3 regions of the Acidovorax sp. FG48 genome follow, and region 3 is predicted to be linked to each of the others. Evidence: predicted binding sites of a transcription regulator. Region 3 holds the regulator's gene; each other region holds the start of a gene.
What was found. The regulator LexA, encoded in region 3, represses DNA repair genes until DNA is damaged. The targets are predictions, from matches to a motif close to ACTGTATNNNNATACAGT.
Positions count from the first base shown of each region.

Region 1: a site for LexA is predicted at 1,961-1,978, ahead of recA (recombinase RecA). Genes of this name have one in related genera too.
Region 2: a site for LexA is predicted at 1,566-1,583, ahead of ACODSU_RS09960 (DNA topoisomerase IV subunit B). Genes of this name have one in related genera too.

Region 1 is NZ_JBMDJH010000001.1:214,253-217,625, forward strand. Features, by position in the region: gene argC (N-acetyl-gamma-glutamyl-phosphate reductase) at 1-226, shown strand, start outside; gene recX (recombination regulator RecX) at 282-740, opposite strand; gene recA (recombinase RecA) at 825-1,901, opposite strand; gene ACODSU_RS00995 (MarR family winged helix-turn-helix transcriptional regulator) at 2,042-2,563, shown strand; gene ACODSU_RS01000 (LysR substrate-binding domain-containing protein) at 2,573-3,373, opposite strand, start outside.
Region 2 is NZ_JBMDJH010000005.1:235,119-238,491, reverse strand. Features, by position in the region: gene ACODSU_RS09960 (DNA topoisomerase IV subunit B) at 1-1,532, opposite strand, end outside; gene ACODSU_RS09955 (MFS transporter) at 1,663-2,880, shown strand; gene ACODSU_RS09950 (hypothetical protein) at 2,902-3,057, shown strand; gene ACODSU_RS09945 (class I SAM-dependent methyltransferase) at 3,148-3,373, shown strand, end outside.
Region 3 is NZ_JBMDJH010000002.1:74,615-77,987, forward strand. Features, by position in the region: gene ACODSU_RS03300 (D-2-hydroxyacid dehydrogenase family protein) at 1-591, opposite strand, end outside; gene lexA (transcriptional repressor LexA) at 1,695-2,369, opposite strand; gene ACODSU_RS03310 (asparaginase) at 2,453-3,373, shown strand, end outside.

The sequences.
Region 1 (3,373 bases), on a different contig from region 3:
CCACTACAGCCGCACCAACACGCCCGAGCAATGGGTGAGCGTGCTGCCGCCCACCGACGATTTGAAGCTGGCGGCCGACACGCTGACCGACACCAACAAGCTGGAGTTGCGCGTGTTTGCCAACGAGCAATACCGGCAGGCGGTGGTCATTGCGCGCCTGGACAACCTGGGTAAGGGCGCCAGTGGCGCCGCAGTGCAGAACCTGCAGCTGATGCTGGGCGTCTAAGCACACCACAGCCCTAGCGAAGGTGGGTCGAAAGCCCTGCTTGTGAGCAGTGCGCTCATCCCTCGTCGGAATCGTCGGCGCCCTGCACGGCGCGCCGCACCACATCGCCCGAGAACCCCCGCGTCAGCAAGAAGCGCATCTGTTTGGCGCGGGTTTGCGGGTCGGTGGCGGGCTCGCCAAACTTGCGGCGCCACACCTCGCGGGCACGCTCCAGTTCGCTGCCTTGCAACTGGGCCACTGCCTGCTGCACGGCCTCGGCGCCCAGCCCTTTGGATTGCAGCTCCTGTCGGATGCGCGATGCACCCAGGCGCCCTGCGCGCCGGTTCAGCACCGACTCCACGACCCGCGCCTCGCTGATGAAGTCCCGGGCCTGCAGGTCGTCCAGCACGGCCTCCAGGTCTTCGCCCTCTTGCACATGGGGGCTGAGCTTGCGCTGCAACTCGGCCCGCGAATGTTCGCGCTGGCTCAGCAGCCGCAGTGCACGGCCTTTGAGCGAGAGCGCAGTGAATCCCATGGCTGACCAAACGCTATATTTTCAATAGCTGAAGGCGCATATGGAATGTGCGCCTTCAGGCAATTTGGCTTCAAAAACCGTCAATCACTCGTCGGCAGCCGCTGCCGGGGCCTGCAGTGCGCCAGGCAACAGCGCAATGCCCAGCCCTTCGCGCACCTTGTTTTCAATTTCACGGGCCAAGTCGGGGTTTTCACGCAAAAACTCGCGAGCGTTGTCGCGGCCCTGACCGATCTTCTCGCCGTTGTAGGCGTACCAGGCGCCGCTCTTTTCGATGACCTTGGCGTTCACGCCCATGTCGATGATCTCGCCTTCGCGGCTGATGCCCTCACCAAACAGGATGTCGAACTCGGCTGTCTTGAAGGGCGGGCTCACCTTGTTCTTGACCACCTTGACCTTGGTCTCGTTGCCGATGGCTTCGTCGCCCTTCTTGATGGTGCCGGTGCGACGGATATCGAGGCGCACGGAGGCATAGAACTTCAGCGCATTGCCGCCGGTCGTCGTTTCGGGCGAGCCGAACATCACGCCGATCTTCATGCGGATCTGGTTGATGAAGATGACCATGCAGTTGGTCTTCTTGATGGTGGCGGTGAGCTTGCGCAGCGCCTGGCTCATCAGGCGGGCCTGCAGGCCGGGCAGCGCGTCGCCCATTTCACCTTCGATTTCGGCCTTGGGGGTGAGCGCAGCCACCGAGTCCACGATGATCAGGTCCACAGCACCGGAACGCACGAGGCTGTCCACGATTTCCAGGGCTTGTTCACCGGTGTCGGGCTGGCTGATCAGCAGGTCGGACAGCTGCACGCCCAGCTTCTGGGCATATTGCACATCCAGGGCGTGCTCGGCATCGACAAACGCGCAGGTGCCGCCCTGCTTTTGCATCTCGGCCACCACCTGCAGCGTGAGCGTGGTCTTGCCCGACGACTCCGGTCCGTAGATCTCGACCACGCGGCCGCGCGGCAGGCCGCCCACGCCCAGGGCAATGTCCAGGCCCAGGGAGCCGGTGGAGACCACCTGGATGTCCTCGATCACCTCGCCTTCACCCAGGCGCATGATCGTGCCCTTGCCAAACTGCTTCTCGATCTGGGCGAGCGCGGCGGCCAGGGCCTTGGCCTTTTCGGTGTTCACGGGCAATGCGGGGTTGGTGCCTTTGACTGCGACGTCCATGAGAAACTCCTTGAAAAACAACAGGTTGGATGCTTGCACCGCTCTGCGGTTAATCACAGGCTGGATGCTTGAACAGTAGTTTATGCGAGCAATGAAATCCAGATAAAGCGATTTTTAGTCAGTTTGCCTGACAATATCGCATGGCCGATTTTTCTCCTGCCACCGTCTCCGCCACGCCCACCCCGGGAGCGGACGACCGCTGGCGCCAAACCCACCTAGGCCGCCTGATGGGCAGTGCATTGCGCCGCTTCGACGCGCGGGTGCTGCAGCTGATGGCGCGCAACGTGGAGGTGCCTCTAGCCTTGTCCAACCTCGCGGCGCGCGACCAGGTGACGGCCGCCCATGTGCACATCACCCGGCACCTGGCCTTGCAGGGCGACCGGCTGACCGACCTGGCCCAGCGCGCGGGCATGACCAAGCAGGCCATGGCCAACCTGGTGGACCAGTGCGAGGCCTGGGGGCTGGTCACACGGCAGGCAGACCCGCTGGATGCGCGGGCGCGCCGCGTGTGCTTCACGCCCACCGGCCTGGCGTGGCTGCAAGCGTTCCAGGATGCAGTGGCGCAGGCCGAGGCAGAGTTTCGCGCCGAGGTGGGCCATGACGTGGCCACCGTGGTGGCGATCGGGCTGGAAGCCTATGCGGGCGGAGATACGGGTGTCTAAGAACTGGTTTTATGCCCCCATCGGCTCGGCGCACGCCAGCAACCATTCCTTGAAGCACTGCAGCGCGTGCAGCTGCGTGCGGCCTTCGGGGTAGCAGAACCAGTAACCCACATCGCTCCGGTAGCCGCCGCGCAGGTCGGCATCGGGCAGGGGCTCGCGCACCAGGCCCGCCGTGATTTCGTCCTGCACCAGGCAGCGCGGCACCAGCGCCAGGCCCATGCCTGCCATCACGGCGCGGATCATGGTCTGAAACTGGTCGAACTGCGGCCCGGCCAGCGGGTCGATGAGGCCCTCCACCCCGTGCGTCTCGCTCCAGCGCAACCACGCCTCGGGCACGGTCACGTGGCGCAGCAGCGTGTAGCGGGCCACATCGCGCGGGGTGTGGATGGGCCAGTCGGCCACCTTGGTGCGGGGGGCGATCAGCGCCACCTCGTTGCCCGTGATGTGGTGGGCGTGCGCACCGGGCCAGTGGCCGTCGCCGAACAGGATGGCGCAGTCCAGCTCGGGGCGGGTGAAGTCGTAGCTGTGCACATAGGGCACAAAGTGCAGCGTGATTTGCGGGTGCTGCTGCTGGAACTGCGGCAGGCGTGGGATGAGCCATTTGGCCGCAAACGTGGGCAGGCTGGACAGGTGCAGCGCCCCCCCACCGTCATCGCTGGTGATCAGCTCCAGCGTGGCGGCCTCCAGCTGCGCCAGCACGCCACGCACCGCCTTTTCGTAGCGCTCGCCGGCGGGGGTGAGCGCCAGGCGCTTGCGGCTGCGTTCGAACAGCGGCACGCCCACCCAGGTCTCCAGTTCCTTGACCTGTTT
Region 2 (3,373 bases), on a different contig from region 3:
TCGGACAGGATGCAGACCTTGCCATAGCGCAGGCCGCTCAGGTCGGGGGTGTCGTTGGGGCCGTGCGGGTCCACGCCAATGGCTACCGAGATGTCGTGGATTTCGTTGTTGGCAAACAGGCGGTCGCGCTCCACCTCCCAGGTGTTGAGCACCTTGCCGCGCAGCGGCAGGATGGCCTGGCTTTCCTTGTCGCGGCCCATCTTGGCGCTGCCACCAGCCGAGTCGCCCTCGACCAGGAACACTTCGTTGTGCGCCGTGTCGCGGCTTTCGCAGTCGGTGAGCTTGCCGGGCAGCACAGCCACGCCCGAGCCCTTGCGCTTTTCAACCTTCTGGCCCGCCTTCTGGCGCGTCTGCGCGGCCTTGATGGCCAGCTCAGCGAGCTTCTTGCCGTATTCGACGTGCTGGTTGAGCCACAGCTCCAGCGCCGGACGCACAAAACCGCTGACCAGGCGCACCGCGTCGCGCGAATTCAGGCGCTCCTTGATCTGGCCCTGGAACTGCGGGTCCAGCACCTTGGCCGACAGCACGTAGCTGGCGCGCGCAAACACGTCCTCGGGCAGCAGCTTCACGCCCTTGGGCAACAGACTGTGCAGTTCGATGAAGCTCTTGACGGCGTTGAACAGGCCGTCGCGCAGGCCGCTTTCGTGCGTGCCGCCCGCGCTGGTGGGAATCAGGTTGACGTAGCTCTCGCGCATGGGCTGACCGTCTTCGGTGAAGGCCACGGCCCAGGCGGCGCCCTCGCCTTCGGCAAAACTTTCGTTGTTGCGGTCGGCAAAACCCTCGCCCTCGAACAGCGGGATCACCGGATCGCCGTTCAGCGTCTGCATCAGGTAGTCGCGCAGGCCGCCTTTGTACTGCCACGTTTGCGTGTCGCGGGTTTTCTCGTTGACCAGCTGCACCGTTACGCCGGGCATGAGCACGGCCTTGCTGCGCAGCAGGTGGGTCAGCTCGCCCATGGGCAGGGCGCTGGATTCGAAATACTTGGCGTCGGGCCACACGCGCACCGAGGTGCCCTGCTTGCGCTCGCCCGCCTCCAGCGGCCGGGCCACCAGGGGCTCGATCACATCACCAGCCGCAAACACCAGCCGCGCCACCTTGCCCTCGCGATAGCTGGTGGCCTCCAGCCGGGTAGCCAGGGCGTTGGTGACCGACACGCCCACGCCATGCAGGCCGCCCGAGAAGCTGTAAGCCCCGCCTTTGCCCTTGTCGAACTTGCCACCTGCGTGGAGGCGGGTGAAGACCAGCTCGATCACCGGCGCGTTTTCTTCCGGGTGCATGCCGAAGGGGATGCCCCGGCCATCGTCTTCCACACTGACCGAGCCGTCGGCGTGCAGGGTGACGCGGATCTTCTTGCCGTGGCCGGCCAAGGCCTCGTCGGCGGCGTTGTCCAGCACCTCCTGGATGATGTGCAAGGGGTTGTCGGTGCGGGTGTACATGCCCGGGCGCTGCTTGACGGGCTCCAGGCCCTTGAGCACGCGGATCGAACCTTCGGAATATTCGCTGGCGGAAGCAGAAGACGGTTTGGCAGACATAGCGGCGGATTGTAGTGCGGCCACCGCCCTGGAGCTGGATAAAAAGACAGTCTTCGCGCGACCCTGGCGGCAACTGTATTGGTCGCGGGTGTATCTGCGCGTTTCACACAATCTGGCTACATTCCTGCGCATGCATATGAATCCTCCCAAACTATCCATGTTCCAGGTGCTGGCCTGCGGCGCGGCCATCGTGACCCTGTCCATGGGCACCCGCCACGGGTTCGGGCTGTGGCTGCTTCCCATCACCCAGGAGATGGGCTGGACGCGCCAGTCGTTCGCCCTGGCCATCGCCATCCAGAACCTGTCCTGGGGCCTGATCGGGATCTTTGCGGGCATGGCGGCCGACCGGTTTGGGGCCTTCCGCGTCCTGCTCGGTGGAGCGGTGTTGTATGCCTTGGGCCTGGCAGGCATGGCCCTGTCACCCACGCCCACGTTATTTGCACTGACGGCTGGCGTGCTGATTGGCGCGGCCCAGGCGGGCACCACCTATGCGGTGATTTACGGCGTGCTGGGGCGGCAGATTGCGCCTGAAAAGCGCTCCTGGGCCATGGGCGTGGCGGCGGCAGCGGGCTCGTTCGGGCAGTTTCTGATGGTGCCGGTGGAAGGCTGGCTCATCGCGGGCCTGGGCTGGCAGCAGGCGCTGCTGGCGTTGTCGATGGCGGTGCTGCTGATCGTGCCGCTGGCCTTTGGCCTGCGGGAGCCGGGCTTCAAGGGCACGGCCCCGGTCAAGCGCGACCAGACCATTGCGCAGGCGCTGGGCGAGGCCTTCCGCTACCCCAGCTTCAATCTGCTGATGGCGGGCTACTTTGTGTGCGGCTTTCAGGTGGTGTTCATTGGCGTGCACATGCCCAGCTACCTCAAGGACCACGGCCTGTCGCCCCAGGTGGCCAGCTATGCGCTGGCGCTGATCGGGCTGTTCAACGTATTTGGCACCTACATCGCGGGCACGCTGGGCCAGCGCATGCCCAAGCGCCACATCCTTGCCTTCATCTACTTTGCCCGCGCGGTGGCGATCAGCATCTTCCTGCTGGTGCCGCTGTCGCCGCTGTCGGTGTACGTGTTCTCAGCGGTGATGGGCGCGCTGTGGCTGTCCACCGTGCCCCCCACCAATGCCACCATCGCGCAGATCTTCGGGGTGCAGCATTTGTCGATGCTGGGCGGCTTTGTGTTCTTCAGCCACCAGATCGGCAGCTTCCTGGGCGTCTGGCTGGGGGGCTATCTGTATGACGCTACCGGCAGCTACGATATCGTCTGGTACATCGCGATTGGTCTGGGGATTTTTGCCGGGCTGGTGAACTTGCCGGTCAAGGAAAGCCCGATCTCGCGCAGCAGCCCACAACCCGCCTGACCTGTTGGACCCCCTCCCTGCATGAGCCACACCACCCCGCCCCGCAAAACCACGCCGCGCGCCCTGCGCTGGCTGGGCGGCGCCGTGGCCGTGCTGCTGTGCCTGGTGGTGTTTGGCTTTTACACCGTGCCCGAATTCATGGTGATGCTGGCAGACCAGATGTGGGCGTGTTTTTGACCTGCTCCACAACATTTTCAAGCGTTTTTGGCCGCAAGCGATAGTGAGTCATGCGCTGGCAGCTATCATTTTTATAGTCTCATGCATGGTATGCACGGTACAGAGGCCCCTTCGGAATGGGTGCGGCGCTGGAGCCACCTGATCGCCCCCCACAGCGCCGTGCTGGACGTTGCCTGCGGCGCCGGGCGCCACCTGCGCCATCTGCGCGAACAGGGGCACACGGTGGTTGGCGTAGACCGGTCGGCCGGGGCGCTGGCCGCCTGCGAAGGGCTGGGCGAGCTAGTGCAGGCCGACATCGAAAACGGCCCCTGGCCTT
Region 3 (3,373 bases):
GTAGCCGTCCGTCAGCGCCTGCGCGCGCGATGCTTCACGGCCCCAGACGCGCACGTTCATACCAAAAGCGCGCCCGTACCCGGCCACCAGTTGTCCAATGCGGCCATAGCCCCAGATGCCCAGGGTCTTGCCCCTCAGCACATTGCCGATCCCGAAGTTGGCGGGCATCGAGGCGGTCTTGAGACCTGACTGCTGCCAGGCGCCATGCTTGAGATTGGAGATGTACTGGGGCAGTCGGCGCATGGAGGCCATCACCAGGGCCCAGGTCAGCTCAGCCGGTGCCACCGGGGACCCAACCCCCTCTGCCACGGCAATGCCGCGCTCGGTACATGCCGCCACATCAATGTGGCTGCCAATCTTGCCGGTTTGTGCAATGAGCTTGAGCCGAGGGAGCTTCTCGACCAATTGGCGCGTGATCTGGGTCCGTTCACGGATCAGCACGATGATGTCTGCATCTTTGAGCCGCACCGAAAGCTGCCCCAGCCCCTTGACCGTGTTGGTGTAGACCTTGGCGGTGTATGCGTCGAGCCGCGATGCGCAATGCAGCTTGCGCACTGCATCCTGGTAATCGTCGAGGATCACAATGTTCATCCCGACATTGTGCCTTGGTGGGCGCGGAGAAGAACCACCCAAGCCCTGTGGGCATGCCAAAGCCCCCAGTTTTTGGTGACGGAGTGCTGCGGAGATACCAGAACAGAAATGGCCTTATCACTCCGCACGACCGCACGACCGCACGACCGCACGACCGCACGATTGGCGCAGGTGGGCCTCCGTGTTTGGTGTCGATCAAGATTTGGTAAGGCTCAGCACCAGCCTCGGGGCTGTGGGTGCAATCCTGGCACCACCTCATCGGCTGTAGCTCCGTAGTCTGAAGGGAAGGCCGCCACAGTGAGGAATATCAAAGAGCGCTTGCCACCTTAGCCCCCCAATGTCCAGCAAATCAGGCCCTGAGAGCCTCGGATGCCGCCAAGCGGTCCAGCTCTGCGCAGACATCTGCCATGCGGCCTGCAATCACCAGGCGTCCGGTACCTGCGGCGTCAGAAGCCCGGCGCAGCACTTTGGTTGTTCGTGGGCCGCAGGAAGCCGTACCCACCGCTGATAGGAAAGCTTGCCGTTTGCTGCCGGCCATGTGCGTTGGCAGAAAAGAGCGCTGCGTGTCGGGCAAACGGGCAGGGCTTTCTGGCGCTCGTGCAGGTGGTTTGGCCGTAAAAGGCCAGTTCCCGCGAGGAGCGCGTTGTCCTTGGTGCTGTTCAGCACGATGAAGTGTTGCAACGTCTGCAGCCCGTCTTTGGGAAATAAACGGCGATGCACTCCCAAATTCAGTGAGCTCTCTTGTCTCTGCTTGCGCCGGTAGGGTCGTCTTGTCTGCAGACGCTAGCTCCGCACTCGCAAACAGCTTTTTGAGGCTGCGAACAGGGCTCTGCAGGGCAGAAAGGGTGAACAAAGCAATTCCCATGTGAAAACTCCGAAAGTCGGGGGTTGAACATAGGCAGGATTGCAACGTGGCTGAGTACCAGAACACCCAAAAGCAGCGCGAGACCATCCCCTGCGGTGCAGGCAACTGCTCCGCCGATTCATCACACATTGCCTGGGAGTTGTTGGCACTCAACGGGATCCGCATCGCAGGGCTGGTGTACCGATCAGAATCTGTCCACCAAACGCCCGCCACCCACGGTGCGGCCCCTGAGCGCGTGCTACATCAGCATGGTGTTGCGGATAAGGCCCACTGCCAGGCCTTCTATCTCAAAGGGCTCACCTGGCTGCACCACGATCACGGGATAGTCGGGGTTCTCAGGCAACAACTCAATGGCGTTGGCGGTGCGGCGAAGGCGCTTGACAGTGACGTCGTCACCCAGGCGGGCGACGATGATCTGGCCGTTGCGGGCTTCGCGGGTGGACTGAACGGCCAGCAAATCGCCATCCATGATGCCCGCGTCACGCATGGACATGCCCCGCACCTTGAGCAGGTAATCGGGCTTGTGCTGGAAGAGGCTGTTTTCTACGCTGTAGGTCTGGTCTACATGTTCCTGCGCGAGAATGGGCGACCCCGCAGCCACCCGGCCTACCAAAGGCAAGACCAGTTGCGACAGGCCCGGGATGGGCAGGCTGAACTGGCTGCCGCGCGCGGCGTTGATGGAGCGCACCGTGTCGCCGCGCAGGCGGATACCCCGAGAGGTGCCGCTGACCAGCTCGATCACCCCTTTACGGGCAAGAGCCTGAAGGTGTTCTTCTGCCGCATTGGCTGACTTGAAACCCAGCTCGGCCGCGATTTCTGCGCGGGTGGGAGGCGCGCCGGTGCGTGCGATAGCGGTCTGGATGAGATCCAGAATCTGCTGCTGGCGGGCGGTGAGTTTGGGGTTGTCGAGCATGGTGGTTTCCGGTGCGGGCGGTTACAGTGATGAACAACTGTTTTTTAATCCAGTAACTGTATTTTTCACCAGTTTTTCGGAGTATGCAAGTGAGTGGGCAAAAAATTGTGGTTTTGGGCACCGGTGGCACGATTGCGGGCACCTCGGCCCAAGCGGGGGACAACATTGGCTACACCGCCGCGCAGGTGGGCGTGGAGCAAATGCTGACGGCTGTGCCAGGTCTGCAGGCTCTGGCAGGGGGCGCCTTGGTTGCAGAGCAAGTAGCGCAGATCGACAGCAAGGACATGGATGGCGAGGTGTGGCGCACGCTGGCATTGCGGTGCGCCCACCACCTGAATGACCCGGAGGTGAAGGGGTTGGTCATCACCCATGGTACGGACACCCTGGAAGAAACGGCGTGGTTCTTGCACGAAGTGCTGGACGCCGCCAAACCCGTGGTGCTGACCTGCGCGATGCGGCCTGCCACAGCCTTGACCCCCGATGGCCCCCAGAACCTGCTGGACGCGGTGGCAACGGTATTGGCGCCAGGTGCCACAGGTGTGCTGGCTGTTGCGGCGGGTGAAGTGCATGGCGCACGGCATGTGCAAAAAGTGCATCCCTACCGCGTCAATGCCTTCAGCTCGGGGGATGCTGGACCTCTGGGGTGGGTGGAAGAGTGTGTGGTCCGTTGGGCATGCAATAGCCCAGTAGTGCCGGTAAATAATGTCGATGGTGCTATGAATAATATAGTGAGCGCTGCGACTTGGCCGTGGGTGGAAATCGTCATGAACCATGCGGGGGCATCGGGCAGGGCGGTGGATGCGCTGGTGCGAGAGGGCGTGCAGGGCCTGGTGGTGGCCTGCACCGGCAATGGCACGATCCACCACGATCTGGAGGCTGCTTTGGTGCGCGCGCAGAACGCCGGAGTGCGGGTGGTGCGCTCCACCCGCTGCGCGGAGGGGCAGGTGCTGCCCAAGCCGGGTGATGTGCTTCCCGCCTCGCAAGGCCTGTCGCCGGTGAAGGCG